DNA from 3 places in the Turicibacter sp. HGF1 genome. Region 3 is predicted to be linked to each of the others. Evidence: riboswitches for the same ligand, from Rfam matches in the RefSeq annotation. Region 3 holds a riboswitch; each other region holds the start of a gene.

Region 1 (11,124 bases), on a different contig from region 3:
GAATCTAATAACTGCTCATGTTGAGAAAAAAAAGAACAATCTCCGTATTTGATAGCTTTGATTAAACGAGGAAGCTCCGCAATTAAAGCATCAATAGGGTTTAAATTTTTAGTTGGATGAATGAAATCAACATCGATATAAATATAATACAGATATTTTTTTTCATCATAAGTTGTCCATTCACCTAATAATTTAAATTCACTAGAAATTAAATGTTGATACATGAATTCATGGTTGATACAAAGAAATAAGTCTGAGATATTAGGATCATGTACTAATGTGTATCGTCTAGGAATAATTTGATTAAAATTATTTAATTCATCATTAATCCAAATATAATCAGATGTAGCTTCATTCATCTATATGCCCCCTTTTAATATAATTTATGAGAGAATATAGGTGAGCGGAACATGTAAGGGAGGATATTTATGCTAGAAATTATTGCAATGACATTAGAAGATGCAAAAACAATTGAAGAATGTGGAGCTGATCGAATTGAACTAGTTAGTGCCTTAACAGAAGGGGGATTGACGCCAAGCTACGCTATTATTGAGAGTGTTGTGAAAAGTGTGAAAATTCCAGTCAATGTCATGGTTAGGCATCATGCTAAAAGTTTTAATTATAGTAATGAGGAAGTAGATTTAATGATTCGGGATATCGAAATCATTAAATCATTGGGCGCAAATGGGATTGTTCTTGGACTATTAGATGGTCAAAATCAGATTGAGGAACAACAACTTAAACAACTTTTAAATGTTTGTAATGGATTAGAAGTTACGTTTCATAAAGCCATAGATGAAACAAATGTACTTGAAAGTGTTCAGACATTATCTAAATATCCACAGATTACAAATATTTTAACGGCAGGGGGACTGAATCATATTACGAAGAATGGCGATGTGATTAAACAAATGATTGCCAAGTCAGGACACATTAACGTTTTATTAGGAGGAGGACTAACTCTTGATAATTTCAATTTGATAAAAACAGAGACAGGGGCTACAGACTTCCACTTTGGAACAGCAGTTAGAATAAACAAATCTCCATTTGGTGAAATTGATAAACAAGAGCTTTTGAGATTAGTTAATTTAGCCAAAAAATAGCATACTTTTAGATATTTTTTTATACAAAGAGTTAGTTATACGTTAAAATATAAGGTAATCATTTGTAAATAAGGTTCGGAGGATACGTTATGTTTTTAACAATTGGAGAAAAAATTCGTCAAGTACGTAAACAGTATGGATTAAAACAAGTTGCCTTTGAATCGTTTGGATTTTCACGTAACTATATTAGTATGTTAGAAACAAATAAAAGATCTTTAAATGAAGAAATGAAACAACTCATGTATGATGCATTAGATCAATTAACAAATGGATTGTTTAAAGAGAATTATACGTATGAACAATTTTGTTTAACACCAGAACAACAAGCAGAAATTTGGTTAGAGGAACATTGCACGTTAGAGTACGGTCTAAGTGATTATGAGATATTTAATGAAGTTGCGACAAAATATGAATTATTTCAACCACTTATTAATTTGAATGAGAAAATAGCAATTCATTATTACACTACTCGTGATCATCAGAGATCAAATGAATACTTTTTAAAGGCTATTTCATATTGTAATCAAACGGATATCAACCCGGCTAAATATTATAATTTGGTTGGAGTAAACTTTAATCAGCTGGGGCAGTATAAAGATGCCATTGCACAATATAAGATAGCTAGTTATTTCTTATCAGAAGAGACAGGAAGTCTTAAATATAAAAATTTATATGATATGTCTACTAGTTATTTATATGATGGAGATTGTGAACAAAGCTTAATTTATATTGATGAAATAATGAATCAGAATGAAGATATAATGGCAAAAGGTTCATCATATTTATTAAAAGGGATGATTTTACAAAAACAAAATAAGGATGAAGAGGCCAAAAAAATATTATTAGAGTTCATTGAAAATCCATTTTGTCCTCCAATTTTAGGACATGCTTATCATAATCTAGCCTATTTAGAATACAATAATGGATTTTATGAAGAAGCTTTAAAATATTTAGATTTATCATTGAAGTATAGAAAGAACTATTCACATAACAGTGTGACTAACTCTATAGTAGGTGAAATTAATTATCGATTGAAAAAATATGAAGAAGCTAAATCAATTTTTAATGAAATTAAAAGAGATATTTTTACAAGTGCTCATATGGACCAAAAAGAGGATTTTATTACATGGGGACTTCAAATGTATCTTGATTTAAAGGATTTTGATTCAATTAAATCTTTATTTGAAGAAGTAAAAGAGTTAATCAAACAAGCATTAGCTATTCCCCCAACTTTATTGTTGATGGAAAAACAACTTTATAAAACAATTATTAACGAGAGTTTAATTAAACCAGATAAAGTGTTACAGTATACTTCATTAATAAAATCTCTATGATGGAAAATGTCACAGATTTCGACAAAAATCTGTGACATTTTTTAAATTCAAAATTTGTGGGAAACTAAGTATAATAGAGCTTGTGAGATGAAGTGATGAGTAAATTAATTAGAGGTTTTTTATTTATTAAAGAAACTTAGGGGTAAGTTTTTGGGTTAGTGTTATGTTATTCAATTAGTCGTTTATTTATTTCTCTTAACTAGTGGGACAGATAAGAGCAAAAAAAGAGTGTTAGTAGGGGTACTAACACTCTTTTTTTTGTCTAAAAAGCAATAATATTCAATAGGATTAAACAGGTTAGTAGAGCAGGAATAGAAAGTAAATAAACTAGTTTCTTTTTGCTTTCGCTACTGTTATGGAATATAGTGACAAGACAGATTAATACTAAATCAATTGTTAAAAAGAGGGTTATTACATTGTGTGAGATTTTTAGGTCCCAAATACCAGGAATAAAGAACTCCATCAAGGTTAAAAGGGTGATAATAAGAATTCCCCATAAACTTTTAGATAAATCTAATTCGTGTGATTCATTATTGCGACAAGAAAAATATACACATCGAACTAAAACTACTGAGGTAAATAAGTAAGGACTTAATAAAAAAAGTTGATAAATATACTCTATGATAAACTGAAAATTCAATAGTTAACACACCCTTTCATTAATTTTTATGTAAGCTAAATTTTTGATATGATAACTATTTTAAGCACCAAAAAAGCAGGAAACTCCCTGCCTAAAGTAATTGCGATTTAAAAAATGATTCTGTTGACTCAAATAATAATGCTAAGTAATTAAGAGTCTCAAATCCATGACTTGCACCGGTGATTGTAATGAGTTGTGCTCGATTATTGTAGTATTTCAAATATTCATAAGAAGTCTCGATTGGAACAGTTAAATCTTTATCCCCATGAACTAATAAAACAGATCCTTCAAATTTCTGTGCCGTTTCATAAACGTGTAAGTTAATATCTTGAGTGAAGAATTTCATACCGACTTGTAGAGTTCCCCATGGAAGATAACCAGATTCCTTTATCTCTTCCGTTATTTGTTTTCCAAGTAAAAATCCATTTCTAGCCATGTCAGGAATAAAACCAGCGGGTGCCCATAAGCAAAGTGACTGAATATCATGTGGACGAAGTCCTGCTAATAGACTAGCAACGCAGCCACCCATACTCATTCCAAGAACACCAATACGCTTTGAGTCAATATACTCAAGTGAGCGAACATAATTTAAAATAGCATGGGCATCTTCAAGTTCGGTACTTACAGACATATCTGAGAAATCACCGTCGCTTTCACCACTTCCCATAAAATCAAAGCGATAAACTGCAATACCAGCAGTCTCTAATCGTTTAGCCAATCTTACGAAGCTAAATCCAAATTCACAACGATTAGCTGTGAAACCATGAAATAAAATTATAGCTGGAATAGAAGAACTTATTTGATTAGGAAGGTGTTCAGTCCCACGTAAAACAAATCCATCTCTTACAAACTCAATAGCTTTCATCATTTAAAAATCCCCCCCTAGTATGATTACTAAACTTACTATACCACGAAGGCAATGAATAGTTAAGTAAACGTTTTTATTATTATTGAGAAGTATGAATAAAAGACTATAATAAAATAAAGGAGGATGAAATATGAAGTATCCGGTTGGATTTATTGGTAGTGGTAATATGGCGATGGCGATGTTAAAAGGATTATTGAAATCTGAATTAATATTATCAAATGATATTTTGATGTCTAATCCTAGCCAGACAAAAGTTAATCGATTTGTTGAAGATTATAAAATAAATGGGACAACTTCAAACCAAGACGTTGCAAATTTATGTCAAATTGTTATTTTAGCAGTTAAGCCATATTTATATCCCGCTATTATTGATGAAATTAAAGAAAGTATTCATAAAGAAACCATTATTGTGAGTATTGCAGCGGGACCAACACTTCAAATGATTGAGGACTATTTTCAAAAAAGTATTAAGGTAGTTCGTACAATGCCAAACACACCAGCACAAGTCGGTGAAGCGATGTCAGCAATTATACCAAATCGCAATGTTACAGAAAATGAGTTAAATCAAGTGATTGCTATTTTTAATAGTTTTGGAAAATGTGAAGTGGTGTCTGAAGCATTAATTGATTCCGTTATTGCTGTGAGTGGATCATCACCTGCTTATGTTTATATGATGATTGAAGCAATGGCTGATGCTGCTGTTTTACAAGGGATGCCACGAAATCTTGCTTACGAATTTGCTGCACAAGCAGTGCTTGGAGCGGCGAAAATGGTACTAGAAACAGGGATGCATCCAGGGGGATTAAAAGATCAAGTTTGTTCACCAGGTGGCACAACAATTGAGGCAGTTGCTAAATTAGAACAAGAGGGATTTAGAGCAAGTATTATGAATGCTATGGAAGCTTGTGCAAAGAAATCTAAAAAAATGAGTAAATAAAAAAGACACGCTTTAAAACTAGCGTGTCTTTATAGGCTATTTATATAATTTATCTTCTTTTTTCTCAAATTTTTTTTCCTCATGATGTTGTTCTTTATGATGAATTTCCATTTCATGAATTTTTTCTTTAATACTCATTAAGGACATCTCATTTTTAAAAATTTATTATAGTTAGCTCTCTATAGTGTATTTATTAAAAAAATATAAAATAGAAATTTTATTGGATAGTTACATAAATTTACACTTGCAAAAGAATAGAATATAGTTTATGATTTAATTAATTAAAAAATAAATAGGTTTTAGATAGAGGTGCGGTAACTAAGAGTACTATTGAAGAGTGAAGACGTAGACGCAATAGGAAAGGAGTTCTCGCCGAAGCCTATCATCGATACTTTAAGGTGATAGAGCTGGTGTTATGTAAAATATACTTAACACTGTCACAAAATATTTTGTGGTGAGCTATCATTTAAGATGAATGCATTGTATATCGATTAAATGATATATTAAAATTCAAAGTCTTGAGTGATTTGCTCAAGGCTTTTTTTTATTAAAGCCAACCATAAAAATTGTGGAGGGCTATCATTTGAGCATTCAAAAGTAAACGCACGTTATGTGATTATTTCTGAAAAGTCTTGAGTGATACTCAAGACTTTTTTTATTGTGAAGCTCTTGCACCTCATACCATCCAAGAAAAGATGGGGACAATGCTTTATTGGATGTTAAAAACCTGAAGGGAGATTAATATATGTTAAGTCTTAGAAGAGCCAGAAGTATTGAAACTGAGGCAGGTGCGAAAAAAGAATTTAAAGTACCACATACGCTAGTTATTATTTCTTTTATCTTAGTCATCGTTGCCGTAGCAACATGGATATTACCAGCTGGGATGTATGAGCGAGTGGTTAATGATTTAGGTCGAACAGTCGTTGTGGATGGATCGTTCCAATACATCGAGCAATCACCGCAAGGATTATTTAGTTTATTACAAGCTCCATTAGAAGGAATTGTAGGAGCTTCAGAAATTATTGCCTTTTTATTTATCGTAAGTGGAGCAATTGCTATTATTACAAAAACACGTGCAATTGATGCTGGAATTACAAGTGCCGTTAAATCGTTCCATGGAAAAGAGATGTTAATGATTCCGTTTATTATGGGATTATTCTCATTAGGTGGCGCAGTTTTTGGAATGACGGAAGAGGCAATTCCATTTATTGCAATGTTGATTCCACTTTGTTTAGCTTTAGGTTATGACAGTATTATGGCGATGGCTATTTCTTATGTTGGATGTATTGTTGGTTTTGCTACAGCAATGATTAATCCATTCTCAGTAGGGGTTGCTCAAAGTATTGCAAATGTTCAAGCTGGATCAGGTGTGGGATTCCGTACTCTAATTTGGGCAGTTACAACTTTAGCATCTATTCTATTCTTAATGTGGTATGGTCGTCGTATCAAACGTAATCCAGAATTAAGTCCCGTTTATGAAATTGATCAGTCACGTCGTGAAGCATTAAAAGAATCAACTGAAGAACATATCGAGTTTACAGTAAGACATAAAATTATTTTATCTTCGATTTTAGTTTGTTTAGCTGGAATTGTCGTTGGAGTACTAAAATTTGATTTTGCTATTCCAGAAATCGCGGCTTTATTCTTAGCTACAGGAATCGTGGCAGGATTTATTGGACGTTTAAGTTTTGATGATATGGCAACATCGTTTGTAAGTGGAGCAAAAGATATGATTGGAGCAGCTATTGTGGTTGGATTTGCTCGTGGAATCGTGATTCTTGCACAAGATGGTCAAATTATTGATACAATTCTTTACCAATTATCAAACTTCATCGGTCAATTACCTTCGTTAATTGCGGGATATGTCATGTTCTTTGTTCAAATGTTTATTAACTTCTTTATTTCATCAGGTTCAGGACAAGCAGCTTTAACAATGCCGATTATGGCGCCACTTGGTGAGTTAGTTGGAATTACACCGCAAACATCAATTTTAATTTTCCAATTTGGTGATGGATTCTCAAATGCGATTTTCCCAACAAGTGCAGTCTTAATGGCTTGTTTAGGGGTAGCAGGTATCCCATGGTCAAAATGGATTAAATGGATTTTACCACTACAAGTTATCTTTGGAGTAATTGCTATTATCTTTATTACAATTGCTATTTTAATGGGTTGGTCATAATATTAATTTTGCTAGGCATTTTCTTTATAGAGAATGCCTAGTAAACTATAGTTGAACTTAAAATGAAAAATGAATTAGAATAAGAAGAAATCTATCAATAGATTTTTGTATACAGGAGGGGCATTATGAAAGAACAATTATTGCAAATTAGTGAAGAGCTTAAACAAAGATTATGGGAAATGAGTGACTATATTCATGATCATCCTGAGCTTGGAAACCAAGAGTTCGAAGCTGTAAATACATTAACTTCATTTTTAAAAGAACATAATTTTTCAGTTGAAGTAGGTGTTGCAGGATTAGAAACAGCATTTACAGCGGTTTACGATAGTAAAAAACCTGGATTATCTGTCGCTTATTTATGTGAGTATGATGCATTACCTGATTTAGGTCATGGATGCGGTCATAATATGATTGGTGTAATGAGTGCTGGAGCAGGGGTTTTATTGAGTAAAATTATCGATGAAGTTGGTGGAAAAGTTTATGTTTTTGGAACGCCAGCTGAAGAAACAAATGGCGCTAAAGTAACCATGGCTGAGGCAGGATTATTTAATGAGATGGATGCTGTTATGATGGTTCATCCGGATGGATATACAACAGAAAGTGGAACATCTTTAGCAATGGAAGCTTTACAATTTGATTACACAGGACGTCCTTCTCATGCAGCAGCGAGCCCAGAGAATGGAATCAACGCTTTAAATGCTGTTATTCAATTATTTAATGGAATTGATGCATTACGCCAACATGTTAAATCAGATGTTCGTATGCATGGGATCATTACAAATGGTGGGGTAGCAGCGAATATTGTACCAGAACATGCCACAGCACAATTTTATATTCGTGCAGCAACGAAAGAATACTTAGCAGTTGTTAAAGAAAAAGTTTTAAACATTGCACAAGGTGCTGCTTTAATAACAGGAACAACAGTAGAGATTAGTAACTATGAATTATCTTATGATGATTTAAAAACGAATCAAGTATTATCAAATGCATTTAATGAAAATTTACGTCAACTTGGAATCACAGATATTCATCCAGCTAAAAAGGAAACTGGATCAGTCGATATCGGAAATATTAGTAACATTTGTCCAACGATTCATCCCTATATTGGAATTGGTGATTGTAAGATTGTTGGACACTCACAACAAATGGTTGATGCAACCGTTACAAGTCTTGCACATGAACGTCTAGTCATTGCAGCATTAGCTTTAGCATATACAGGATATGACGTGTTAAGCGAATCAATTAAATTAAAATAAAATACTTTTATATGCCACCTCATCTCGTTAATAGGATAGGTGGCTTTTTTACAAAAATTACTTAAATATAGGCGAATATAAGCTACTTTTTTAGCCTAATAATAGTATATAATAGAGTTATAATTTAGTATGAAATAACAATAATAGGAGGAGTTATGAAGATTAATTGGGATAAAAAATATACTACCATTGCGATATATGCTTTTATTGTCATTTGTTTCAGTATTGTTTTTGCTAACATTATATCAAAATTAGATGCTTTTACAGGAAAGATGAGCCAAATAATGGCCGTTTTTCAACCATTTATTATTGGTTTTATCATCGCTTACTTAATTAATTTTATCTTGAAATTTTATGAGGATAGAGTATTTAAGAAGTTTATTAAAGGTTCAAAAAAATCTCTGCGTGGGGTAGCGGTTATATTATCATATTTAACTGCAAGTTTAATTTTTTATGTCTTTATTCAATTCGTGGTTCCACAATTAGTCGAAAGTATTACAGGGTTAGTTAATGACATTCCAAGATATCTATATGATATGAAAGTAATACTCGAACAGACGTTAAATGAGACGGATATTAGTCCAGAATACATGACGTTAATCAATGATAAATTAACAGAAATTACGAACTGGGTGCTCCAATTAGTCACAAATCTTCTACCAATTATCGGTGGAATCGTCATGGCTTTTGCATCGAGTGTATGGAATATTATTTTAGGAATTATCATTTCGGTTTATTTACTGGTTGATAAAGAAAAGTTCTTTGCACTTGGAAAGAAAGTAGTCGTTGCATTATTTAATGATAAACATGCAAATATTATCTTAAATCTTGCTAATCGCACTAATTTGACATTTGGAAAATTTATTGGTGGAAAGATTATTGACTCAGCTATTATTGGGGTTTTAACCTTTATAATCTTAACAATCTTTAAAATGCCATATTCATTATTAATCTCTGTTATTATTGGAATAACGAATATTATTCCATTCTTTGGACCATTTATTGGAGCTATTCCATCAGCGATTATTATTTTATTCATTTCGCCAATTAAGGCAGTATGGTTCGGGGTTATTATCCTTGTGATTCAACAAATTGATGGGAATATTATTGGACCTAAAATTTTGGGTGACTCAATCGGAATTTCAGCTTTCTGGATTTTATTCGCTATCTTAGTTGCAGGGAAACTATTTGGATTAGTTGGAATGATTATTGGAGTTCCAATGTTTGCACTAATTTATTCAATCGTTAAAGATGTCATTGAAATTCGTTTAAGTAAAAAGGGATTACCGACAGACACAACAGAATATTTATAATATAAAAAGGAACTATCTTAAATTAAAGATAGTTCCTTTTTATATTTTTAAAATCAATGAGTAGAAATTTAGAAAGAAAGGGAAACTATTAGCAACGAATAAAATTTGTAAAATAGGAGTTGTCTATCTAAAATGGTTAAAAAAAGTATTCTCTTTCTGTTTATTTTATTCATGACTTTTACAACAATATCAACGACTCATGCAATGAGCAATGATATTGTCAATATTCCAGATCAAAGTTTGAAAATCGCTTTAAATGAAGCATTAGGGAACTCGAGTGAAAGTGATATAACGAAAAAACAATTATCAACATTGAAGGTAGCAAATTTAAATGGTAAAGGAATTTCTAATTTAGAAGGATTACAGTATGCAACTAATTTGACGTTACTTAGACTGCAAGATAATCAAATATCCGACTTGTCCCCATTAACGAATTTAAGCAAGCTTAATTACCTTATTTTAACCAATAACAAAATTCAAGATATCTCGGCTCTCTCTCATTTAGTTAATTTAAGTTTATTAAATATTGCGAGTAATGAGATAAGGGATTTAGGTCCTTTATCTAATCTAGATGAATTAGTTTATTTGTACCTAGCTGATAATAACCTTTATGATATGACTCCTGTCACAGAGATGGAGGATTTAGAGATTATTGATTTTTCTAATAATCACGTGAAAGATATTAGTCGGTTTAAAAGTTTAGCTCAGTATTTGTATGGATGGGGCCATGAACAGACTATCGATTTAGGAGAATATTCTGTGAAAAAAGGGGATACATTAAAAATAAAAAATCCTATTTTAGATTTTAATGGTCCTGTTGGAAAAGTAAATGTTGAAGATGGTTATTATGATTTGAAAACAGATGAAGTAGTATGGGAGAATATTCAAGAAAGCCAGGATCTAAAGTTTACTTTTTCAGAAATAGCCTCTTCATCTGATGGGGTAGAAATTGAGTTTGATGGAACAGTTTTTCTTCATGTTAATCTAGATTTAGGACAAACTCCCATCATAAGTGGAGCAACTGATTTAACCTTGAGTGTTGGGACCCCTTTTAATTCATTAGAAGGTGTTACAGCTTATGATGCAGAAGATGATGATTTGACATCTCAAATTCAAGTTAGGGGAATGGTAGATATTAATATAGTTGGACGATATGAACTGATTTATTCAGTGATGGATTCTAGTGGAAATACGACGACGGTTACGAGAATCATTTCGGTATTGCCATCAAGTAGTATCATCAATGAACTTCCAGTCATTCAAGCTAGGGATAAAATTATTAAAGTTGGTGATGCATTTGATCCATCAGAAGGTGTTACTGCGTATGATATTGAAGATGGAAATTTAACTTCTGAAATCAAAATTATTGAAAATAATGTGAATGCATCTGTTTCAGGTACGTATCATATCACGTATCAGGTTAGTGATCGTGATGGAGCATTGGTCACGAATTCTGTTACAATTACTGTCATGAATCAGGTTACACCCAACACA
Region 2 (11,124 bases), on a different contig from region 3:
ATGCTGTTTTTAGGAATTGAAAATAGAAAAATGTTTATGCATTTAGTAAAGGGAATGATTTTTCCCATTATGCTATTTTCAATTGTTTGGGCAATCATAGATCCAACGATTGACTTTTATGGTCATTTAGGAGGGTTTTTAGGAGGGTTCTTAATTGCTTCAATTTTAGGACTTCCAAAAACTAAACAGTATTTATCACGAACAGCGTTAGCAACTGCCACCTATGTGTTATTAGTGATGGGACTTTTTACACGTGGAACACTTTTAACACAGCAAACGGATTATTCTGACTATAATATGGCGTTAATCTATTATTATTTACAAAATAATGAACCTGAAAAAGCAGCCCATTTTATTGATAAATTAGATATTAAGTTAGAAGAAATAGTCAAATAAAAAGTATGAAAGTTTCAATTAGAACCTATTAGCTTACACTTGAAACAGTGTGTGCTTATAGGTTCTTTTATTTTATAAGATTTAAGTGGCAATCCATTTTGTATTCTTTAGCATCTTTTAACCCCAACGTAGAAATTGAGAATTTCAATCCCAATAGAGAAGGAAAGTTGTCGAATAAAAAAGATGAACTCTGTAGGATGCAGAATTCATCTTTTAACTGTCATTTAATTCGCCTTTTTATAAAAGATCAGATTATTTTCATCTCAACTCTTTTATTTGAGGTTCTATTTTAAAATTTTATTTGTATTCGCAAAGTGCCATTTTGTTAAAGACTGAAGTGTTTCTTTTCCATGAAGTTTAACAAATTTTCGTCCTGCGATGTCGACCGGAGCACCTGCACCTTTTGGTAGTTCAAATTGATATTTTTTACTCATAATTTGCATGTATTTAACAAATGAGGCGCGAGCTAAAATTGAGGCAGCTGCTACCGCTACGTGAACCGATTCGCCTTTTTGAATAAAGTGAAGGTTTTCGCTGACGATGGTTGGTTGTTTAGGTAATTTCTTTAAATAGTCATAGTACTTTGCTTCATTAACGAACTCATCCATTATGATGAAATCAGGAAGGGAAGGGAGTGACGTGGTTAATTTCAATAAAGCTTGATTATGGAGATAGGCTTTAATTGAGTTTGCATTCATTCCTTTTTCAACCATGAGGTTATATTTTTCATTAGGTAGAACGAGGCATTGATGGGGAATCATCGTTTCAATTTGATGAGCCAGTTGACAAATCTCAAGATCTTTTAATGCTTTTGAATCTTTAATTCCCATTTCTTGAAGAAAAGCTATTTGATCTTTTTCAACAGACGCACAACAAACCACAATCGGTCCGAAGTAATCTCCTGTTCCAACCTCATCACATCCAATTGCTGAAAGCATAGCAATGTTGCTTGGGAGGGTTGACTTTTTATTTAAAGTTGATTTTTTAGGAGTCGTTGAAGTAGGTGAAGCCTTTTGCCACTTGTTTGCTTCAATCTCAGGATTCACCCCTTGAAATACCACTTTTTTGCTTAGATAAGCCGTAATGGTACAAGAAGTGGTCTTTGCTTGAAAAAGAGTATGATTTGGAATTTTAATAATTTGTTTTTCGTAATATTGGTACATTTTTTCTAGTATTTGTTGCGATACTGTTAAGGTAATTGTTGAAGCCATAGGGTCACCGTCCATTTAAATGTATACTATGATTTTAACAGAATTTGTGTTAAAATAACATCGTTAAAAATTTTTGCAAATTTTTTTTGCTAAAGTGGAGTGAGATTAGTGAAACAAGCTATTCAGATATTAGAATTTAATAAGATTAAACAAACGATTGAGTCGTTGTGTGCTTGTTCGCTTGGACAAAAACGCGTGGCTTTATTAAAGCCAACGACGATTGAAAAAGATGTGGAGTATGGATTAAATCAATCAGATGAAGCCTTAAGAATTATTTACGCGTTAGGAGAGGCTCCACTAGGTGGGGTATCTGATATTTCAGAGGCGATTGCGCGTGCGAAGATTTCAGCGATTCTATCTTCACAAGAGTTATTAGCGGTGAGCCGCTTACTTTATGCGGTGTCACAGATGAAATCTTTTGCAGAACGTTTAAATGAGATTAAAGTCGATGCCCCGATTTTTGCACATCATACGAATACGTTAGTCGCTTTATCGAGTTTACAAAATGCTATTAATGCGTGTATCGATGAGACAGGATATGTGATGGACAGTGCATCAGGTGAATTACGTAGTATTCGTCGTGCTATTCAAAGCACCGAATCTCGTATTAAAGAACGTCTAAATCAAGTCGTATCAGAGCGTCGTAGCAAATTGACAGATGGAATCGTAACGATTCGTAATGAACGTTATGTTGTTCCAGTTCGTGCAGATTATAAAAATACGTTTGGTGGAACGATTCATGATCAATCCTCATCAGGAAATACGTATTTTATGGAACCAAAAGAAGTGGTGGATTTAAATAATAAGTTGCAAGAGTGGCATGTAGAAGAACGCCGTGAGATTGAACGTATTTTACGTGAATTAACCGAAGAAGTGAAGAAGTTTGTTGACTTACTGTCATTAAATGTTGAGCTTCTTGGAGAAATTGACTTCATGTTTGCAAAAGGAAAGTATGCCCGTTTAATTAATGGAACGCGTCCTAAAATAAATACTAAAGGGATTATCCGTTTAGTGGCTGCTAGACATCCCTTAATTGATCAAAAGTCTGTTGTGGCTAATGACATCGAACTTGGAGATGAGTATACGACGATTGTAATCACAGGTCCAAACACAGGGGGGAAAACTGTTACGTTAAAAACGGTGGGATTACTAACGTTGATGGCACAAGCAGGTCTTTTAATTCCGGCACACGAGTCATCACAATTGGCTATTTTCGATCATGTTTTTGCTGATATTGGAGACGAACAAAGTATTGAACAAAGTTTATCAACGTTCTCATCTCATATGACAAATATCGTTAAAATTATGGAACGTTTAACAGTGAATAGCTTGATTTTATTTGATGAGCTAGGGGCAGGAACCGATCCGAAAGAAGGCGCATCACTTGCTATTTCGATTTTAAATTATGTTAAGGTTCGAGGAGCGCGTACGATTGCGACGTCGCATTACCCTGAGCTTAAGGCCTATGCTTATGAGCAAGATGATGTGATTAATGCATCGGTTGAATTTAATGTTGAGACGCTTTCCCCAACGTATCGTTTACTTGTTGGAGTACCTGGACGTTCAAATGCCTTTGAGATTTCAAAACGTTTAGGATTAAAAGAGGCCATTTTAAATCAAGCTCGTTCATATGTTGAAAGTGAACGAACAGAAATGACGGATTTAATTACAAAACTTGAGGATCGTGGATTACAATTAGATCAGGAGATTCAACATCTTCAGCAACAAAATACATTAGTTGAAGAAATGAAAAAAGAATATGAGCAAAAACTGGCAAAATTTGAGGCAGAACGTGAAAAAGTCTTAGAGGATATCAAAAAAGAAGCATTTGAAAGTGTTCGCCAAGCAAAAGAAGAAGCAGAACAAATTGTGATGGATTTACGTCAAGCGAAAAAAATGGCTGATTTATCAATGAAAGATCATGAGTTAACAGAAAAATTGACGTCATTAAAGAAAGCAGAGGCGAAACAAGCAGAGCAATTTAAGAAAAAGGCTCAAAATAAACAGCCGTTAAAACCAGGTGATGAAGTGATGGTTTTATCTTTAAATCGTCAAGGTGAACTGATTGAGCAAACCAAAAATGGAGAATGGATGGTTCAACTGGGTATGATGAAAGTGAACATTAAACCTGAAGATCTTCAATATTTACGTAAATCGGTTCAGAAAAAGGAAACAAAAAAAGGGCAAATGGTTCATAAACGTAATAGCCATGTCGGAATTCAATTGGATTTACGAGGAGAACGCTATGAAGATGCTATGTTAATGCTTGATAAATACTTTGATGATGTCTTATTGGCTGGATATCAAACGATTACGATTATTCATGGTCATGGAACGGGAGCTCTTCGCCAAGGGGTTCATAAATATTTAAAACAAAATAAACACGTTGCAAGCTTTAGATTTGGGGGAGCCGGTGAAGGTGGAACTGGAGCAACGGTTGTTGAATTAAAATAAGGGAGTCCTGTCTATCTCGAGTCAATCGGGATAGATTTTTTTGTGAAAATATATTTTTCAAAATAAAGTTTACATTATATGGAAATCATGTTATTTTATAAGAGGACAAAAAAAATCGTATAGAGGTAGCGTTGCATCAGAGTACAACAGGGAGCTGGCAAGTGAGGAAATGTTGGAAAGGTAATCATCGCCGAAAGTTTCGTATTGGCAAATACGTCACTTGGGGTTGCAGGAAATACCTGTAACACTCCTTCAGTTTTGAAGAGGAGCTATTAAACAGAGGACTTTTTTTCAGTCGTGTTAATAGCACGACTTTTTTTGTTACAATCAATTTTAATCAAAGGGGAGATTTTAATATGAGAAAATTAGTTGTAACGTTAGCAGGATGTATTTTGCTTGCAGGATGTAGCGGGAATGCTACAAGTAATTCAAAAGATACGTTTACGGTTGGAATGGAATGTAATTATGCTCCGTTTAACTGGCAAACGTCAGCACCAACACAGACAAGTGTATCAATTGGTGGAGCAGGATTTTGTGATGGATACGATGTGAGAATTGCAAATGAAATTGCAAAGAGCATGGAAAAAGAGTTAGTGATTAAAAAATTAGAGTGGGATGGTTTGCAATTATCACTAGAATCGGGAGAAATTGATGCGATTATTGCTGGGATGACCGCTAATGAGGAACGTGAACAAGGAATTGATTTTACGACACCTTATTTTGAATCAGAAATGGTACTGATTGTTCGTGCAGACGATGATTTAGTTCATGCAACATCTATTCAAGATTTTAGTGGTAAAAATGTGATTGGACAGATGAATACTAATTATGATACGGTAATTGACCAAATTGAAGGGGTGAATCACTTAACACCTAAATCTTCTTATCCTGAGTTAGTGGTCTCTTTACAATCAAATGAAGCAGATGCTATTACGGCTGAATTACCCGTTGCCGAAGGGGTCATTCAAGCTAATCCAGATTTGACTATTGTTCACTTTGCAGAAGGTAAAGGATTTGATATTGATACATCTGTTTCAATTGGATTAAAAGAAGGCAGTCGTGGTACAGAGTTCTTTAATCAAGTTCAATCTGCTTTAGATAATATTTCAGATTCGACTCGAAATGAATGGATGACAGAATCTCGCGAAAGTGCGCCAACAGGTGAATAATTATGATGTTCTTAACCACTCAAAATGGCTTTTTAAATAAATCATTTTCTTTATTTGTTAAAAATTTTGATTTGTTCATGTATGGAATTAAAATGACACTCATTTTAGCTTTTTTAGGAACGATGTTAGGCTTAGTTATTGGGTTAGTTCTAGGGGGATTGCGTGCGATTACAATTGAACCAAGAGACTTAAAAAGTGTAAAAGTGTTAAAAAAAATGATGCACTGTTTGATAGGTCTTTACGTTTGGTTTTTTAGAGGGACTCCAATGATGGTGCAAGCGATGTTTTTATATCATGCTTTACGTCCTATTCTAGGGTGGAGTTCATTAACTGCAGGGATTGTGATTATTTCGGTTAATACTGGGGCTTATATGGCAGAAATTATCCGTTCAGGTATTCAGTCAGTGGATAAAGGGCAACTTGAAGCCGCTAGAAGTATTGGAATGACCGCTTTTCAATCGATGATGTACATTATCTTACCTCAGGCGATTAAAAACGCCTTTCCTTCTATTGGAAATGAATTTATTGTGAATATTAAAGATAGTTCAATGTTAAATGTCATTGGGGTGATTGAAGTTTTCTTCCAATCTAAATCAGTAGCAGGAAGTGTGATGCTATATTCTGAGACGTTTTTTATTACGTGCCTCATTTATTTAGTGTTAACGACAATTACAGCACAAATTTTAGGTTGGATTGAAAAGAAAATGAACGTGAAAAAAACTTCATTTCCATCATCGCAAACGGTTCCAATGGCAAATCTTTAGGAGGAGAGTATGGCAGAAAATACGATGATCAACATCCATCATTTAGAAAAACGATTTGGAGAACTAGAGGTTTTAAAAAACATAGAGTTTCATGTGGATAAAGGAGAAGTTATTACGATTATTGGATCAAGTGGAAGTGGGAAATCAACTCTACTTCGATGCCTTAATTTATTAGAAATTCCAGATAGTGGTGAAATCTTATATCGAGGCCAGGATATTTTAAAGGGAGAACTTAATGTTAATCAATACCGAACTAAAGTCGGGATGGTGTTTCAAAGTTTTAATTTGTTTCAAAATAAAACAGTTCTTGATAATTGTGTCATTGGACAAACAAAAGTATTGAAACGAAGAAAAGAAGAGGCGATCGAAAAAGCGATGTTTTATTTAGAGAAGGTCGGAATGAAATCATTTGCTCATGCAAGTAGTTCACAATTATCAGGGGGGCAAAAACAACGTGTAGCCATTGCGCGTGCTTTATGTATGGAACCAGAAGTATTGTTATTTGATGAACCGACAAGTGCCCTTGATCCCGAAATGGTGGGTGACGTTTTAAAAGTCATGAAACAATTAGCGGAGGATGGATTAACGATGATTGTGGTGACACATGAAATGGGATTTGCTAAAGAGGTGAGTCATCGAGTTGTTTTTATGGATCGAGGGGTGATTGCTGAGGAAGGAACACCAGATGAAATCTTTGTAAATCCTAAACAGGCACGAACGAAAGAATTTTTACGCCGATATTTAAATTAGTTAAAGGATCATGTTGGCGCTCCATTTACTGTTTAAAATAAAGGGATTGTTAGAAAGTTATGGGGATAGGTGTCTAAAAATGTGAAATAATATTTGGGTGAAAGTGCAATCTATTTGTAATTTCATGGTAATATGATATACTTATGATAGACTATCAAGAAGTATTAGAGGAGGAAATAAACATGGCAGTTATTCATGCAACAGAAGAAAATTTTGCTCAAGAAATTGCAACTGGATTAGTTTTAGTTGATTTTTATGCAGATTGGTGCGGACCATGTAAGATGATTGCGCCTGTTCTAGAAGAGTTAGCGACTGAATTACAAGGTGTTGCTAAAATTGTTAAAGTAAACGTGGATCATTGTCCAGGTGTTGCGTCACAATTTAAAGTGATGTCAATTCCAACATTAATTTTATTTAAAGACGGTCAAGCAGTTCAGCAAACAGTTGGATTCCAACCAAAAGCGTCGTTATTATCATTAATTGAATCGCATAAATAATTCAAAAAGACGCTCCTAGGAGTGTCTTTTTTTGTATGAAATAGCATGAAATGAGAATATTAATCAAGGTAGACGGTTGCTGAAGTTAGACTTCTGAAAAAAATAAAAAATTAGCACTAATGAGTTGACAGTGCTAATAAGGTTATATATAATGGTATTAGCACTTGATGATAACGAGTGCTAAAAGAGGTGTTTACATTGCTAACGGAACGACAAATACTTGTTTTAAAGGCAATTGTAGAAGAGTTCATACACACGGCACAGCCAGTAGGTTCGCGCGTCTTATCTAAAAAAGAAGAACTGAATTTTTCAGCTGCTACGATTCGAAATGAAATGGCAGATTTAGAAGATTTGGGCTTTCTTGAAAAAACACATACGTCAAGTGGTCGGATCCCGAGTCAAAAGGGATATCGTTATTACGTAGACTACCTTGTAAAAGAAGAACCTATGGAGACAACACCAGAAGTAGGAATATTTAAACAATTGTTAAATCAAAAACAATTTGAACGTGAAACAACCATTAAAGAAGCGGTTAAATTGCTCTCAAGTTTAACGAATTATACGTCAATTTTATTAGGTCCCTCTCATGATTACAGTCGAGTCAAAAAAATTCAGTTTGTTCCGATTTCAGATGCACAAGCTGTCTTTGTTCTTATTACAGACCAAGGGCATGTTGAGAGTCGGACAATTACGATTCCTGACAATATTGATATTAAAAAAATGGAGACCATTATTAAAGCGCTCGATGAATTACTTGTCGGTGAATTTGTGGGTGAAATCCATGATAGGTTAACTGAAAGCTTTGAAAATCAATTACATGATTTCATTACATACAAAGAGGAAATTATGTATACAATGCTTCAATTACTTTCTCAGTCGCTCTCTCAAAACAATTATATTCTAAGTGGAAAATCTAATATTTTGAAACAACCAGAATTCAATGATTTAGATAAAGCTTATCATTTGTTTAGTATGATTGAAGCAGATGAGATTGTAAAAGTTATTGAGTCAGATGATGAGACTCATGAATTGACGGTTAAAATTGGACAAGAAAACGAAATAAAAGCGATGGAAAACTGTACACTAATCACGGTTCCGTACCAAATTAGTGACCATGAATTTGGGAAGATTGCGGTTTTAGGACCGACGAGAATGGAGTATCGAAAAATCATTCCACTTCTTGAGCATGTCGCACGAATTATGTCTGATTTATATAAATAGGAGGTGGGGCGGTTGAATAAGGAAACCCAACCAGTTGAAGAATTAGAAGAATTAAATGAAGAAGCAGGTTGCCAAGAAGCAAATGGTGATTGCCAGTGTGAGACGGAATCAGAAGTTATCGATGAAACAGTGGAATTAAAACAACAAATTCAAGATCTGAAAGATCAATTGTTACGTAATGCAGCTGAACTTGAAAACTTTAAACGTCGTATGAATGAAGAACGCGTTCGTGAAGCGAAATATCGCTCACAGGCTGTGATTACGAATATTATTCCAGCGATTGATAACTTTGAGCGTGCTTTATCTAGTACGGTTGAAGATGAAAATACAAAAACATTCTTAACAGGATTTAAAATGATTCATACCCAATTACTTGAGGCATTAAAGCAAGAAGGGGTTGAAGTCATTAAAGCAGAAGGCGTGGCCTTCGATCCAACTGTGCATCAAGCTGTGATGCAAGAAGCAGTTGAAGGGGTAGAATCAGGAATGGTTTTACAAGAACTTCAAAAAGGTTATAAATTAAAAGATCGTGTTATTCGACCTTCAATGGTAAAAGTAAGCGAATAATTCTAAATTGTTATATAGGAGGATGAATCTCAATGGGTAAAATTATTGGTATTGACTTAGGAACAACTAACTCATGTGTTGCAGTTATGGAAGGTGGAGAAGCGAAAGTTATCGCTAATCCAGAAGGAGCTCGTACAACGCCATCAGTTGTATCATTCAAAGGTGAAGAACGTCAAGTAGGTGATGTTGCAAAACGTCAAGCAATTACAAATCCAAATACAATCATGTCTATTAAACGTCATATGGGAACAAACCATAAAGAAACAATTGAAGGAAAATCTTATACACCACAAGAAATTTCAGCAATTATTTTACAAAATTTAAAAGCAACGGCTGAAGCATACTTAGGTGAACCAGTAACTGAAGCAGTTATTACAGTTCCAGCTTACTTCAATGATGCTGAACGTCAAGCGACTAAAGATGCAGGACGTATTGCAGGTCTTGATGTTAAACGTATCATCAATGAACCAACAGCAGCAGCTTTAGCTTATGGATTAGATAAAACAGATAAAGAACAAACAATTTTAGTATATGACTTAGGAGGAGGAACTTTTGACGTTTCAATTCTTGAGTTAGCAGATGGAACATTTGAAGTATTATCAACAGCGGGAGATAATCGTTTAGGTGGAGATGATTTCGACCAAGTGATTATTGACTGGTTAGTAAAAGAATTTAAATCAGAAACAGGTGTTGATTTATCAGCAGATAAAATGGCAATGCAACGTTTAAAAGATGCGGCTGAAAAAGCTAAAAAAGACTTATCAGGAGTGACATCTGTCCAAATTTCATTACCATTCATCTCAATGAATGCAACAGGACCTTTACATTTAGAAAAAACTTTATCACGTGCTCAATTTGATGCGATGACTTCAACTCTTGTTGAACGTACAATGGGACCAGTTCGTCAAGCATTAAAAGATGCTAAGATGACTGCAAATGATTTAGATCAAGTTTTATTAGTTGGTGGATCAACTCGTATTCCTGCCGTGCAAACAGCAATCAAAAATGAATTAGGAAAGGAACCTAATAAAGGAGTTAACCCAGACGAAGTAGTTGCAATGGGAGCTGCTATCCAAGGTGGGGTGTTACAAGGAGATGTTAAAGATATCTTATTATTAGACGTTACACCATTATCTTTAGGTATCGAGACAATGGGACAAGTGATGACGGTTTTAATCCCTCGTAATACAACAATTCCAACATCTAAATCTCAAGTGTTCTCAACAGCTGCAGATAACCAACCAGCCGTAGATATTCACGTTTTACAAGGTGAACGTCCAATGGCATCAGATAACAAAACATTAGGACGCTTCCAATTAGGAGATATTCCAGCTGCACCACGTGGTATCCCTCAAATCGAAGTAACATTTGATATCGATGCTAATGGGATTGTAAATGTTAAAGCAAAAGATTTAGGTACACAAAAAGAACAACGTATCACCATCACTTCTGGTTCAGGATTAACAGATGAAGAAATTGAACGCATGGTCCGTGAAGCAGAAGAAAATGCAGATGCAGATGCAAAACGTAAAGAACAAGCAGATTTACGTAATGAAGCAGAGCAATTAATCTTTGCGGCAAATAAATCAGTTTCAGAACTTGGAGAACAAGCAACTGAAGAAGAAAAAACAAACATTAAAAATGCAGTTGAAGCATTAGAAAAAGCATTAAGCGATAACAATTTCGATGAAGTTAAAGTGAAAAAAGATGAACTTGAAAAATTAGCTCAAGAATTAGCGGTTAAAGTTTATTCTCAAGCAGCTGAGGCAGCTCAAGCGGCACAAGGTGATGCAGGAGCAAATTCAAGTGATGATTCAGTTGTAGACGCTGAATATAAAGAAGTTTAATAAAAAATTTAAAAGTCAAAGTCTACTATGACTTTGACTTTTTTTATGGTATATTATGAAAGAATAAAAGGAGGGTACAGCATGGCAAAACGTGATTATTATGAGGTGCTAGGTGTTTCAAAAACAGCAACTGATCAAGAAATTAAGCGCGCTTACCGTAAGTTAGCTAAACAGTATCATCCTGATGTTGCAACGGAAGCAAATGCAGAAGAAAAGTTCAAAGAGGTACAAGAAGCATATGAGGTGCT
Region 3 (11,124 bases):
CGTGTACACCATTTACTGTACTTTACCTCAATATCAATGGTGATGATGGGAATCTCAGTTTACTTATTTCAAAACGGACTAAGCACAGCTCTTATCAGTGTTATCTTATTTACCGTATTTGGGATGATCATCATGGGAATTCTAGGTGTAGCCAATGTATTAAGTGCTGCATACTTATATCAAGCAACTGATGGGGCTATGCTTGGAAAAATTTTAGCCTTTGGATCAGCTTTTGCAATATTATGCATTCCACTAGGACAGATTCTATTTGGAGGCATGATTGAGATGTTGACACAGAACATTTACTGGTTGATTTACGTGGCAGCCATCTTTGTATTTGGAGTCACAATGCTCGTACGCTCAAATGTTTTACAAATTAAAGAAGAAATAAAAAACAGTTAGAGTTCATCTAACTGTTTTTTAATTTCTACTATTATTTCGATATTGAAGTGGGGTGCATTCATACGTTTGTTTAAACATTTTAATAAAATTACTACTATAAAGATATCCTGTTTCAGTTGCAATATCGGCAATACTTTTATCCGTTGTACACAACAGATTCGCCGCTAATGTCATGCGTAGAGAGGTTGTGAATTCTCCAATCGACATATGATATTGATGAGAAAATCCGGCTTTTAACTTTTGTGGATTTAATAAAACTATTTCACTCAGTGTTTCAATCGTTGGAGGGTTAGAAATATTTTGAGTTAAAATATCATGAGCCTTTTGAATACTTTTAATATCCCTAGCACTTAAATTAAGATAACGATCTTTCCCAATTTGAACCTTTCCATGATGAAGTTGCTTCGTAAACGTATTATCATCAGATTCCTCGACTGTCTGAATAATCAACGAAATACATTGTAAAATACAACTTTCAAGCATTAAGGAATCGAGCATATTTTTGTTGGATAAAGTTTGCATTGTTTGTAAAATAGACATGACTTCAAGTGGAAGATAATTATACGTATAGTTTGTTGCAAATCGCTCAAAATCAAAATCATTTTTTAATAAAGGGCGAATCACATCATTGAAATAATTTTCATAAATCGTGATTTCTGCACCATGAAAATGTTGTCCTTTTGTCCAATTCTGCTTCCCTTTTAAATCTTTTTCTACAACGAAAAAAGAAGAAGGTTTAAAAGAAGAAATGGGTTGATTATCAATTTGAAATTCTGTTGTCCCTTTGTGAACCGTTCCAAATCGAACAAGTCGCTGTGGGTTATCAAAATTTAATGTAAAATGATGGGGAATCGTATAATCAGCAATCCCGAACTCATAATAACCAGGGCGTTCGTATAATAAGAAATAGCCATTTTCAGGATGTTCAATATCTTTGAAAATTTTACAATACTTCTCTTGGAATGCCTTGAAATTTAACTCATAAAGGACCGCTTCTCGAAACTCCTCTGAAGAGTGAACGATTGTCATGCTAAAACCTCGCTGTCAAAAAAACTGATTTTAATTAAGTATAACATACTACAAAAGTCGTTTTCAAAATGTATCTTTAAATGATTGAATTCGATAAAATAATTGACTTTTTGTCTCTAAATGAGTTAAAATCTAATTATAAAAAATTAAATAATGAACTAGAACAAACGACACATGTAGTGCTTTGCACGTAAATCTGATTACGGTACAAGGTGACTTCGTGTGTCTTTTTTTGCGTTCTTTTACGAAAAGAAAGGAAAGATACTATGCCAAAAACAAAAATTCAAAAATTATTCTTTGCTGTACTAACTGTTTTTATTACAGTTCATTTATTCGTCTTTTATAACGTAGCCATTGAAATGGGAGGAATGTCAAATCAAGTCTTTGTTACTTCTTTAAAAATCGTTCCGATTGAATTAATCTTCGCCTTACTTATTGAAATATTTATTGCAGGTCCTCTTTCAGAAAAACTTGCTTTTAGTATGATTGATTTCAAAAAAGATAGCCAAGTGATTATTACAACCGTATTTATTTGCTCGACTATTGTCTTCATGTGTCCCTTAATGTCATTAGTTTCAACTATTTTATTCCACGGTTTCACAAGCGAACTAATTGCTACTTGGTTCCAAAATATTGTGATTAACTTACCCTTTGCTTTCTTTACTCAAATTTTCTTTGTTCAACCCTTTGTTAGATATATTTTCCGATTTGTCTTTAAACACCAGTTAGATAATGAAAAACAGTACGATACAAATGAAATTGAAGTCGCTTAAGATGAAAAAGTTATCCTCCTAATTGAGGATAACTTTTTTTCTAATACTAAAATATGACATCCAAACGGAATAAAGGGGGGATGATTGACATAAAATAAAGAGAATTCACAATTAAATAGTATTAAGCATGATGAAACGTGCTTATTCAAACCATCATTAAAACGTAGAGGTTGCGAAGGCTTAAGAGTACTAATAACGAGGTAAGCGCGATGACTTATTGGGAAAGGAAGATTCGCCGAAGAGATTAACTGACGCTTTAAGGTTAATTCTCTGGGGGTGCATAAAAGATATGCATCACTGTCACAAAAATCACTTTGTGGTGTGCTACATTTGAGGATATCCCAACCGATTTTTCGGTATATTAAAGGCCCCTTGAATGTATTCGAGGGGCTTTTTTAGTGCCTTATCAAAATGAAAAAAGGAGTCTAGGATGAAACTACATGGAACAATGAACATTGAAAATCAACAATTATTTATTGGAGGGGTAAGTTGTCAAACATTGGTTAACACTTATCAAACACCACTTTATGTCTTTGACGAAGCACTACTTAGACAAAATTGCAAAGATTATAGGAAGCATTTTAAAGTTGAGGAGCGAGGGAATCGTGTGGCTTATGCCGGAAAAGCTTTCTTGCCACTTTACATGTGTCACCTGATTAAAGAAGAGGGGCTTTATCTTGATGTTGTATCTGGTGGTGAACTGTATACTGCTTATAAAGCTGATTTTCCAATGGATCATGTTTTGTTTCATGGTAATAATAAGACATTTGATGAAATCAACATGGGCTTAGAGTATGGTGTCGGTGTTTTTGTAGTTGATAATTACTATGAACTAGAGACGCTAAATACAATGTGTCATAAACGTGGTAAACAACAAAATGTTTATTTAAGAATTACACCTGGTATCGAAGCACATACACACGACTACATTAAAACGGGACAAATCGATTCGAAATTTGGATTCACCTTATCGAATGGGGACTTACAAAGATGTCTTGAAGTGTTTCATAAGTATGAGCATTTAAATTTAATTGGTTTGCATGCGCACATTGGATCACAAATTTTTGATGTGAATCCCTTTTTAGATGAAGTTGAGATTATGATGACACTCGTAAAAGATATTAAAGAGCAATTTGGATTTGAGATTACTGATGTTGATTTAGGTGGAGGAGTCGGCGTTTATTACACAGAGAAGGATGCACCTAAATCGATTGCACAGTTTTGTGAGGCAATTTTAACAAAAGCCCAGACGGTTTGCGAAACTTTACAAATAGATATTCCAAGATTGATTATTGAACCAGGGCGCTCAATTGTTGCCAATGCAGGAAGTACTTTATATATGGTTGGGTCAATGAAAGATATTAAAGATGTTAGAACTTATGTTAGTGTCGATGGAGGAATGACAGATAATATTAGGCCTTCTTTATATCAAGCGGTTTATGAATGTGCCATTGCAAATTGGATGGAATCAGGAAACGAGCGTCATGTTACGATTGCCGGAAAATGTTGCGAAAGTGGGGATATCTTAATAACTGACGTTGACGTAAATAAGATTGAAAGTGGGGACATTTTGATTATCACCTCAACAGGTGCTTATGGTTATTCCATGTCCTCAAATTATAATAAAATTCCAAAAGCAGCAGTTGTTGCTGTGAAAGATGGTGAGGCTCAATTAATTTGTCGTCGTCAAACATATGAAGAACTTCTATCACTAGAAGTTTAAAGAGGTAAACAGGAGGGGAATTAAATGGGGATTTTAGTGCATAAATATGGCGGCACATCAGTTGCAAGTACGGATAAAATCAAAAATATTGCTAAAAAAATAGTCGCTGAAAAAGAAAAGGGACATGATCTGGTCGTTGTTGTTTCAGCCATGGGAAAAACCACAGATGATTTGATTGAATTATCAAAAAAAATATCAACTAATCCTGATAAACGAGATCTTGATATGCTCTTATCAACGGGGGAACAAGTATCCATTTCCTTATTATCGATGGCGCTTAAAGAATACGGTGTGGATGCAATTTGTTTAACCGGATTTCAGGCTGGTATCAAAACCCAAGGTCCTCATACAAAAAATAAAATCATTGATATCGACATTGAAAAAGTAAAATCGTATTTAAAAGAAGGAAAAGTTGTCGTCGTCGCAGGATTTCAAGGTATGAATGAAAAAGGTGACATTACAACACTTGGTCGTGGGGGTTCCGATACAACAGCTGTCGCTTTAGCAGCCAAACTACGAGGAGGATGTCATATTTATACGGATGTCGATGGAATCTACTCTGTTGATCCGCGTCTATATAAAGAGGCAAAGAAATTAGATGATATTAGCTATGAAGAAATGATGGAAATGGCGAGTCTTGGAGCTGGAATCATGGAACCAAGAGCTGTTGAAATTGGTTGTAAATATCAAATTCCAATTTATGTAGCATCTAGTCAGCATGATATCACGGGGACAACAATTAGGGGAGTTGATCATAATATGGAGGAGAACGTCATTACAGGATTAAGTATCAGTGACGATGTGTTAATGGTGACTATCAGCAATCTTGAATTTAAGGTTGAAAATATTGCAATAGTTTTTGAAAAATTAGCAGAAGCGAATATTAATGTGGATATGATTAGTCAAACGGCACCGATTAATGGGATCGTCAATCTTTCTTTTACTGCATCAACAGACGATTATGATGTCATGAAGGAAGTCATGCAACAACTAAAAAAACAGTATCAAGAAATTGACATTGAACTTGAAGATGATATTACAAAAGTCTCAGTGATTGGGGTTGGAATGTTGAATCAAAGTGGAGTAACGGGAAAAATATTTAGAATTCTAGCTAATCATCATATCTCATTTAGACAGGTAACGACATCTGAAATCAGCATTTCCTATACCATCAATAAAAAGGATAAGGCAACAACAGTTGCTGTTTTAGCCGGAGAATTAGGCTTATAACTTAGGGGAGTGATTAATTTGAAAAAAGTAAATGTTGCAATTGTAGGGGCGACTGGATTAGTTGGGCAAACTTTTTTAAAGGTACTCGAGGAGCGTCAGTTTCCGATTAATCATTTATATCTACTAGCATCAAGTCGTTCGGTTGGAAAAAAAATCGAGTTTGCTGGGAAAAATTATACAGTGGAAGAGTTAACACCAGATTCCTTTAATAAAGACATTGATATCGCGTTATTTTCAGCAGGTGGAAGCGTCAGCAAACAGTATGCACCGATTGCTGCGGCTCATGGTATACGTGTTGTTGATAACTCGAGTGCTTGGCGAATGAATGACAAGATTCCCTTAGTCGTGCCAGAGGTTAATGCGAATGTATTAACGGAGGATGATTATATTGTTGCAAATCCAAACTGCTCAACCATTCAATGCGTCGTTCCATTACAAGTATTGCATAAAGCTTATCAAATTAAACGAATTGTCTATTCAACGTATCAGGCTGTATCAGGTTCGGGTGTGAAAGGATTAAGGGATTTAGAAAGTGATATTCAAGGAGAAAGGGTGTCATTTTATCCGCATCCGATTGCCTATAATTGTCTACCTCATATCGATGATTTTTTAGATAACGGGTATACAAAAGAAGAAATGAAAATGGTCAATGAAACGAGAAAAATTCTTGGAGATAATAGCCTAAAAATTACAGCCACCACAGTTCGAGTACCTGTTAGATTTGGACATAGTATTGCCATTAATGTCGAGCTTGAACACCCTTTTGAATTAGAAGAGGTAGTTGAAAAATTAAGAGCGGCTGAGGGAATTGTAGTAGTAGATGATGTTGCAAACAATGAATATCCACTTGCTCTTTGTGCTGAGGGAAAAGATGAAGTGTTTGTCGGACGAATTCGTCGTGATTTTAGTGTTGAAAATGGATTAAATTTATGGGTAGTTGCCGATAACATAAGAAAAGGAGCGGCGACAAATACCGTTCAAATTGCACAGCAATTATTAAAATACTTATAAATGTAGCTTTTTACGCAGAAAGAGTTGAACTAGGATGACTAAATTTATTGGAGCAGGAGTCGCATTAATTACGCCGTTTAAAAATGATGAAGTAGATTACGAAGCTCTTCGCGCTTTGATTGAATGGCATATTCAAAATTCCACAGATGCCATTATTGTTTGCGGAACAACTGGTGAATCTGCCACGATGAGTGATACAGAGCGAAAAACGGTGATTAAGTTTACGGTAGAAGTTGTAAAATCTCGTATTCCGGTCATTGCTGGAAGTGGGAGCAATAATACGGCCTACGCGATTGAATTGAGTCGATATTGTGAATTAGTTGGCGTAGATGGTTTGCTTGTCGTGACACCTTATTATAATAAGGCAACAGATTTAGGACTGATCAAACATTATGAAGCTATCGCGTCATCGGTTAAGATTCCAATTATTTTATATAATGTTCCCTCAAGAACAGGAGTTAATTTGAAACCACATGTAGTGAAACAACTGAGCGGGATTAAAAATATTATTGGAATTAAGGAAGCGAGCGGTGATTTTTCACAAGTTGCTGAAATCATGAGATTATGTGGTTCTGATTTTGCGATGTACAGTGGAAATGATGATATGATTGTTCCCATTTTATCGCTTGGCGGAGTCGGTGTAATTTCCGTCGTGAGTAATATTTTACCTAAAGAAACGCATGAACTAGTCATGAGTTATTTACAAGGTGATACGAATAAAGCCTTAAGGTTACAACTTGCGATGAAGTCATTGATTGATGCTTTATTTATCGAAGTAAATCCAATCCCGATCAAAACAGCTATGAATTTGCTGGGAATGAAGGCCGGAACTTTGAGATTACCTTTATGTGAGATGACAGAAGAACATGCAAAAATACTTAAAGAAGAACTTACAGCTTATGGAAAGTGGCACGAGGTGAAGTAACATGATTAGAATTGGACTTAGTGGATGTTTAGGGACGATGGGACAAATTATCAGTGATTTGATTGAACAACAAGATGGGGTAGAGCTAGTGTTTGGAATTGATAAGCGAGCGGGAGAGATTGACGTTTTGTATCCAGTTTTCTCTTTACCAAAGGAAGTTAACCTCTCATGTGATGTCATCATTGATTTTTCAAATGCGGGCAATGTCGATGATTTAATTGATTATTGTATCTCGAATCAGGTGGCGGCTGTTATTGCTACAACAGGGTTAAGTGAGAAGCAAGAAGAAAAGATTAAAGAGGCAGCACGCATCATTCCGATTTTTAGATCGGCCAATACATCGCTTGGAATCAATGTGTTACTTGATTTAGTGAAGAAGGCAACAAGTATTTTAAGTGATAATTTTGATATTGAGATCATTGAAAAACATCATAATAAAAAAGTTGATGCACCGAGTGGAACAGCATATATGATTGCGAGTACGATTAATGAGGAGCTCCATCATTCGATGAAATATAATTATGGCCGTCAAGGAAATGACTCAAAGCGTTTAGAAAATGAAATTGGAATTCATTCAGTTCGTGGTGGAACCATTCCCGGGGAACATATCGTTATTTTTGCTGGCTTAGATGAAGTTATTGAAATCAAACATACTGCATTATCAAAAAAAATATTTGCAAAGCAAGCTATTAAAGCAGCTGAGTTTATTGCCCATAATAAACCACAGTTATATAACATGGGAGATTTAATGAATCAATACTAGGGGGGATTTTTTAGTGATGAAGGAAAAACAGTTATTAACTGATCCATATGAAATTGCACACTTTATTAAAGAAGCAAAAAAAAGTACACCGGTTAAACTTTATATCAAGGGTGACTTAGAAGGTGTGGAGTTTCCGAACTGTAAAGTATTTGGCGAAGGTCATTTTAAAATCGTATTTGGTGAATATAGCGAGATTGAATCTATTTTAGAAAAACATCAAGCTAAGATTGAGTACTATGAAATGGAAAATGACCGTCGTAATTCAGCCATTCCAATATTAGATTTGAAACAGATTAAAGCACGAATTGAACCAGGTGCTATTATTCGAGATCATGTGACGATTGGTGAAAATGCCGTTATTATGATGGGGGCTGTCATTAATATTGGAGCCGAAATCGGTGAAAATACAATGATTGATATGAATGCTGTCGTGGGAGCTCGAGGAACAATTGGAAAAAATGTTCATATCGGAGCGGGATCAGTCATTGCAGGTGTTCTTGAACCACCTAGTAAAACACCTGTGATCATTGAGGATGATGTGATGATTGGAGCCAATGCGGTTATTTTAGAAGGGGTTCGAGTTGGAAAGGGAGCAGTTGTAGCGGCAGGAGCTGTTGTAACGGAAGATGTCTTGCCAAATACCGTAGTAGCGGGAATGCCTGCCAAAGTCATCAAACAAAAAGATGAACAAACAAAAGACAAGGTGAAAATACTAGAAGATTTAAGATAATTTTTAGTCGAATATAAAAAGATTAATCTTAGGTATTATTTCTTAGATTAATCTTTTTATTTTATTTTCTTGCTATGGAGTTAACTCCATACCCTATAATAACTTTGTAATGAAATTTCTAATAGTTATAGTAGGTGAGAAAAGAGAGCACTTTATAGGAATTTTTGAAAAGGGGATTAAAATATGACAAGTGCTTAAGTTAGTAAAAAATATAATATTTCTATTGATACATTACGGTATTATGAGAAGATTGGCCTTCTCCCACCTATAAAGCGTGATTCTAAAGGTTATCGTGTTTATACAGAACAAGATTGTAATTGGATTTATTATATTAAGGTGATGCGAAATGCAGGGGTTTCGATTGAAGCCTTAATCGAATATTTCGGTTTATTTCAAAAAGGGGAATCCACGATTAACAAAAGAAAAACAATTCTTTTAGAACAACGCGATCAACTAGCTAAAAAGGTTCAGGAGATGCAAGACACATTAGCCATGTTAACTCATAAAATTGATATTTATGAGGAACTGCTATTAAAGTTCGAAGATGAAAAGTTAAGAGGATTAGAAAATTAAGAAAGAAGGAATAAAAATGAAACAGGTGACATTAAATAATGGATTGAAAATGCCTATTTTAGGGTTCGGTGTTTACCAAATTACAGATTTAAAAGAGTGTGAACGTGCGGTATTAGATGCGATTGAAGTAGGGTATCGATTAATTGATACCGCACAAGCGTATGGTAATGAGGAGGCAGTCGGAAGAGCTATCAAAAAATCATCGGTTCCAAGAGAGGAATTGTTTATTACCACAAAAGTATGGATTTCAAATGCAAGATATGAAAAAGCAAGGCAATCACTAGAAGAATCATTAAAAAAAATGCAACTTGATTACATCGATTTAGTTCTCATACATCAACCTGTTAATGATTATTATGGAACGTATCGCGCAATGGAGGAAATGTATAAGGAAGGGAAAATTAAGGCGATTGGAGTAAGTAATTTTTATCCGGATCGTTTAGTAGATATTTGTTTATGCAATGAAATTATTCCAGCCGTTAATCAGGTAGAAGTTAATGTCTTTCATCAGCAAACAGATGCTCAGGAGTATATGAAAAAATATAATGTTCAAATGGAGGCATGGGCACCCTTTGCTGAAGGTAAAAACGATATGTTTAATCAACCTCTTTTAAAAGAGATTGGAACGAAATATGGGAAGTCGGTTGCACAAGTTATCTTAAGATGGTTAGTTCAACGTAATATTGTTGTATTAGCTAAATCAGTCCGTAAAGAAAGAATGGAAGAAAATATAAATATTTTTGATTTTGAATTAAGTCACGATGAGATGAACAGGATTAGTGAATTAGATAAGGGTGAAAGTTCATTCTTCTCACACTATGATCCAAATATTATTGAATTTTTAGCTAATCTAAGTAGATAAAGAGTCAGATTAAATTTAAGTTTGATGGTGTAATAAGACAGGTAAGACCCCTAAATCGTAAAATTTCTGATAATTTAAAATGGCAAACCTCAATTATTTAATACTAAATAATTGAGGTTTTTTTTTGATTTTTAATAAAAATATCGAGATGATGAAATCGACTTACGTTACACTATTGGCGGAAACGTTTTTAATTTTTAATCGCTTTCTATAGAAGAATAAAATATAATATGATACTATCATAGTAGAACTTATCGAAAAATGTAGTAAATTGAGTGAAGAGGTTGACAGATGTTTAATTACGAACAAATCAAAAAATTTACTGACGTAGAGATTTTAATCTATAACTATATCATGCAAAATTCTCAAAATATTCGTTATATGACGATTAGAGAACTAGCAGATGCGGTTCATGTTTCGACTTCTGCGATTATGCGCTTTTGCAAAAAACTTGATTGCGAAGGATATGCTGAATTTAAAGTGCAATTTAAAATGCATTTAGAAGAAATAAAAGAAAAACAACCATTAAACGATATTTCAGAAATCATACATTATTTTCAAAGTGTTAATAATGAGGAATTTGAGCAAAATATTAGTCAAGTTGCGCAATTAGTGAGTCAAGCCAAACAAATTATCTTTGTAGGGATTGGAACATCAGGAATTCTTGGAAAGTACGGAGCACGCTATTTTTCAAACATTGGAAAATTTAGTTACTTTATCGACGATCCATTTTACCCAAACATCGGAGGAATTAGCGATGATGCTGTTGTCATCATGCTATCGGTATCAGGAGAAACTGAACAGACATTAAACTTGGCCAGATTCTTTTTACAACAACGTTGTACGTTAGTTAGTATTACCAATAGTACAAACTCAACGTTAGCTAAAATGTCCCAATATAATCTATCGTATTATATGACCAACCAAAAAAATCAAAAAGAATATGATATTACAACTCAGGTTCCAGTCGTTTTTATTTTAGAATCCATTGGAAGAAGACTGACGTTAAATGCGTAAACACAGGCTATTGTGTTACGCATTTTTTATTGTCACAAGTTGTTTCGTTTTGGGAACAAATATCAAAGCGATGTTACAAATGCTTA

Evidence for each region. Region 3 has a riboswitch for lysine ahead of lysA (diaminopimelate decarboxylase). Riboswitches for the same ligand answer to the same signal wherever they lie in the genome.
Region 1: linked by a shared signal. The riboswitch ahead of HMPREF9402_RS12810 (YfcC family protein) and the one ahead of lysA (diaminopimelate decarboxylase) in region 3 are both predicted to bind lysine.
Region 2: linked by a shared signal. The riboswitch ahead of HMPREF9402_RS11115 (transporter substrate-binding domain-containing protein) and the one ahead of lysA (diaminopimelate decarboxylase) in region 3 are both predicted to bind lysine.

The regions. Positions count from the first base shown of each region.
Region 1 is NZ_AEXQ01000132.1:101-11,224, reverse strand. Features, by position in the region: gene HMPREF9402_RS12835 (staygreen family protein) at 1-359, opposite strand, end outside; gene HMPREF9402_RS12830 (copper homeostasis protein CutC) at 429-1,103, shown strand; gene HMPREF9402_RS12825 (tetratricopeptide repeat protein) at 1,193-2,437, shown strand; gene HMPREF9402_RS12820 (alpha/beta hydrolase) at 3,169-3,945, opposite strand; gene proC (pyrroline-5-carboxylate reductase) at 4,076-4,882, shown strand; lysine riboswitch at 5,179-5,352, shown strand; gene HMPREF9402_RS12810 (YfcC family protein) at 5,628-7,061, shown strand; gene HMPREF9402_RS12805 (M20 family metallopeptidase) at 7,187-8,317, shown strand; gene HMPREF9402_RS12800 (AI-2E family transporter) at 8,473-9,630, shown strand; gene HMPREF9402_RS12795 (immunoglobulin-like domain-containing protein) at 9,763-11,124, shown strand, end outside.
Region 2 is NZ_AEXQ01000113.1:11,214-22,337, reverse strand. Features, by position in the region: gene HMPREF9402_RS11130 (rhomboid family intramembrane serine protease) at 1-396, shown strand, start outside; gene rnhC (ribonuclease HIII) at 681-1,607, opposite strand; gene HMPREF9402_RS11120 (endonuclease MutS2) at 1,716-4,061, shown strand; lysine riboswitch at 4,174-4,341, shown strand; gene HMPREF9402_RS11115 (transporter substrate-binding domain-containing protein) at 4,418-5,230, shown strand; gene HMPREF9402_RS11110 (amino acid ABC transporter permease) at 5,233-5,994, shown strand; gene HMPREF9402_RS11105 (amino acid ABC transporter ATP-binding protein) at 6,004-6,744, shown strand; gene trxA (thioredoxin) at 6,927-7,241, shown strand; gene hrcA (heat-inducible transcriptional repressor HrcA) at 7,440-8,462, shown strand; gene grpE (nucleotide exchange factor GrpE) at 8,475-9,029, shown strand; gene dnaK (molecular chaperone DnaK) at 9,062-10,876, shown strand; gene dnaJ (molecular chaperone DnaJ) at 10,958-11,124, shown strand, end outside.
Region 3 is NZ_AEXQ01000064.1:12,274-23,397, reverse strand. Features, by position in the region: gene HMPREF9402_RS06130 (MFS transporter) at 1-402, shown strand, start outside; gene HMPREF9402_RS06125 (helix-turn-helix transcriptional regulator) at 421-1,431, opposite strand; gene HMPREF9402_RS06120 (DUF2798 domain-containing protein) at 1,698-2,204, shown strand; lysine riboswitch at 2,361-2,539, shown strand; gene lysA (diaminopimelate decarboxylase) at 2,635-3,927, shown strand; gene HMPREF9402_RS06110 (aspartate kinase) at 3,952-5,157, shown strand; gene HMPREF9402_RS06105 (aspartate-semialdehyde dehydrogenase) at 5,176-6,168, shown strand; gene dapA (4-hydroxy-tetrahydrodipicolinate synthase) at 6,203-7,093, shown strand; gene dapB (4-hydroxy-tetrahydrodipicolinate reductase) at 7,095-7,856, shown strand; gene dapD (2,3,4,5-tetrahydropyridine-2,6-dicarboxylate N-acetyltransferase) at 7,870-8,586, shown strand; partial or broken gene HMPREF9402_RS14870 (MerR family transcriptional regulator) at 8,797-9,159, shown strand; gene HMPREF9402_RS06080 (aldo/keto reductase) at 9,176-10,021, shown strand; gene HMPREF9402_RS06075 (MurR/RpiR family transcriptional regulator) at 10,313-11,038, shown strand.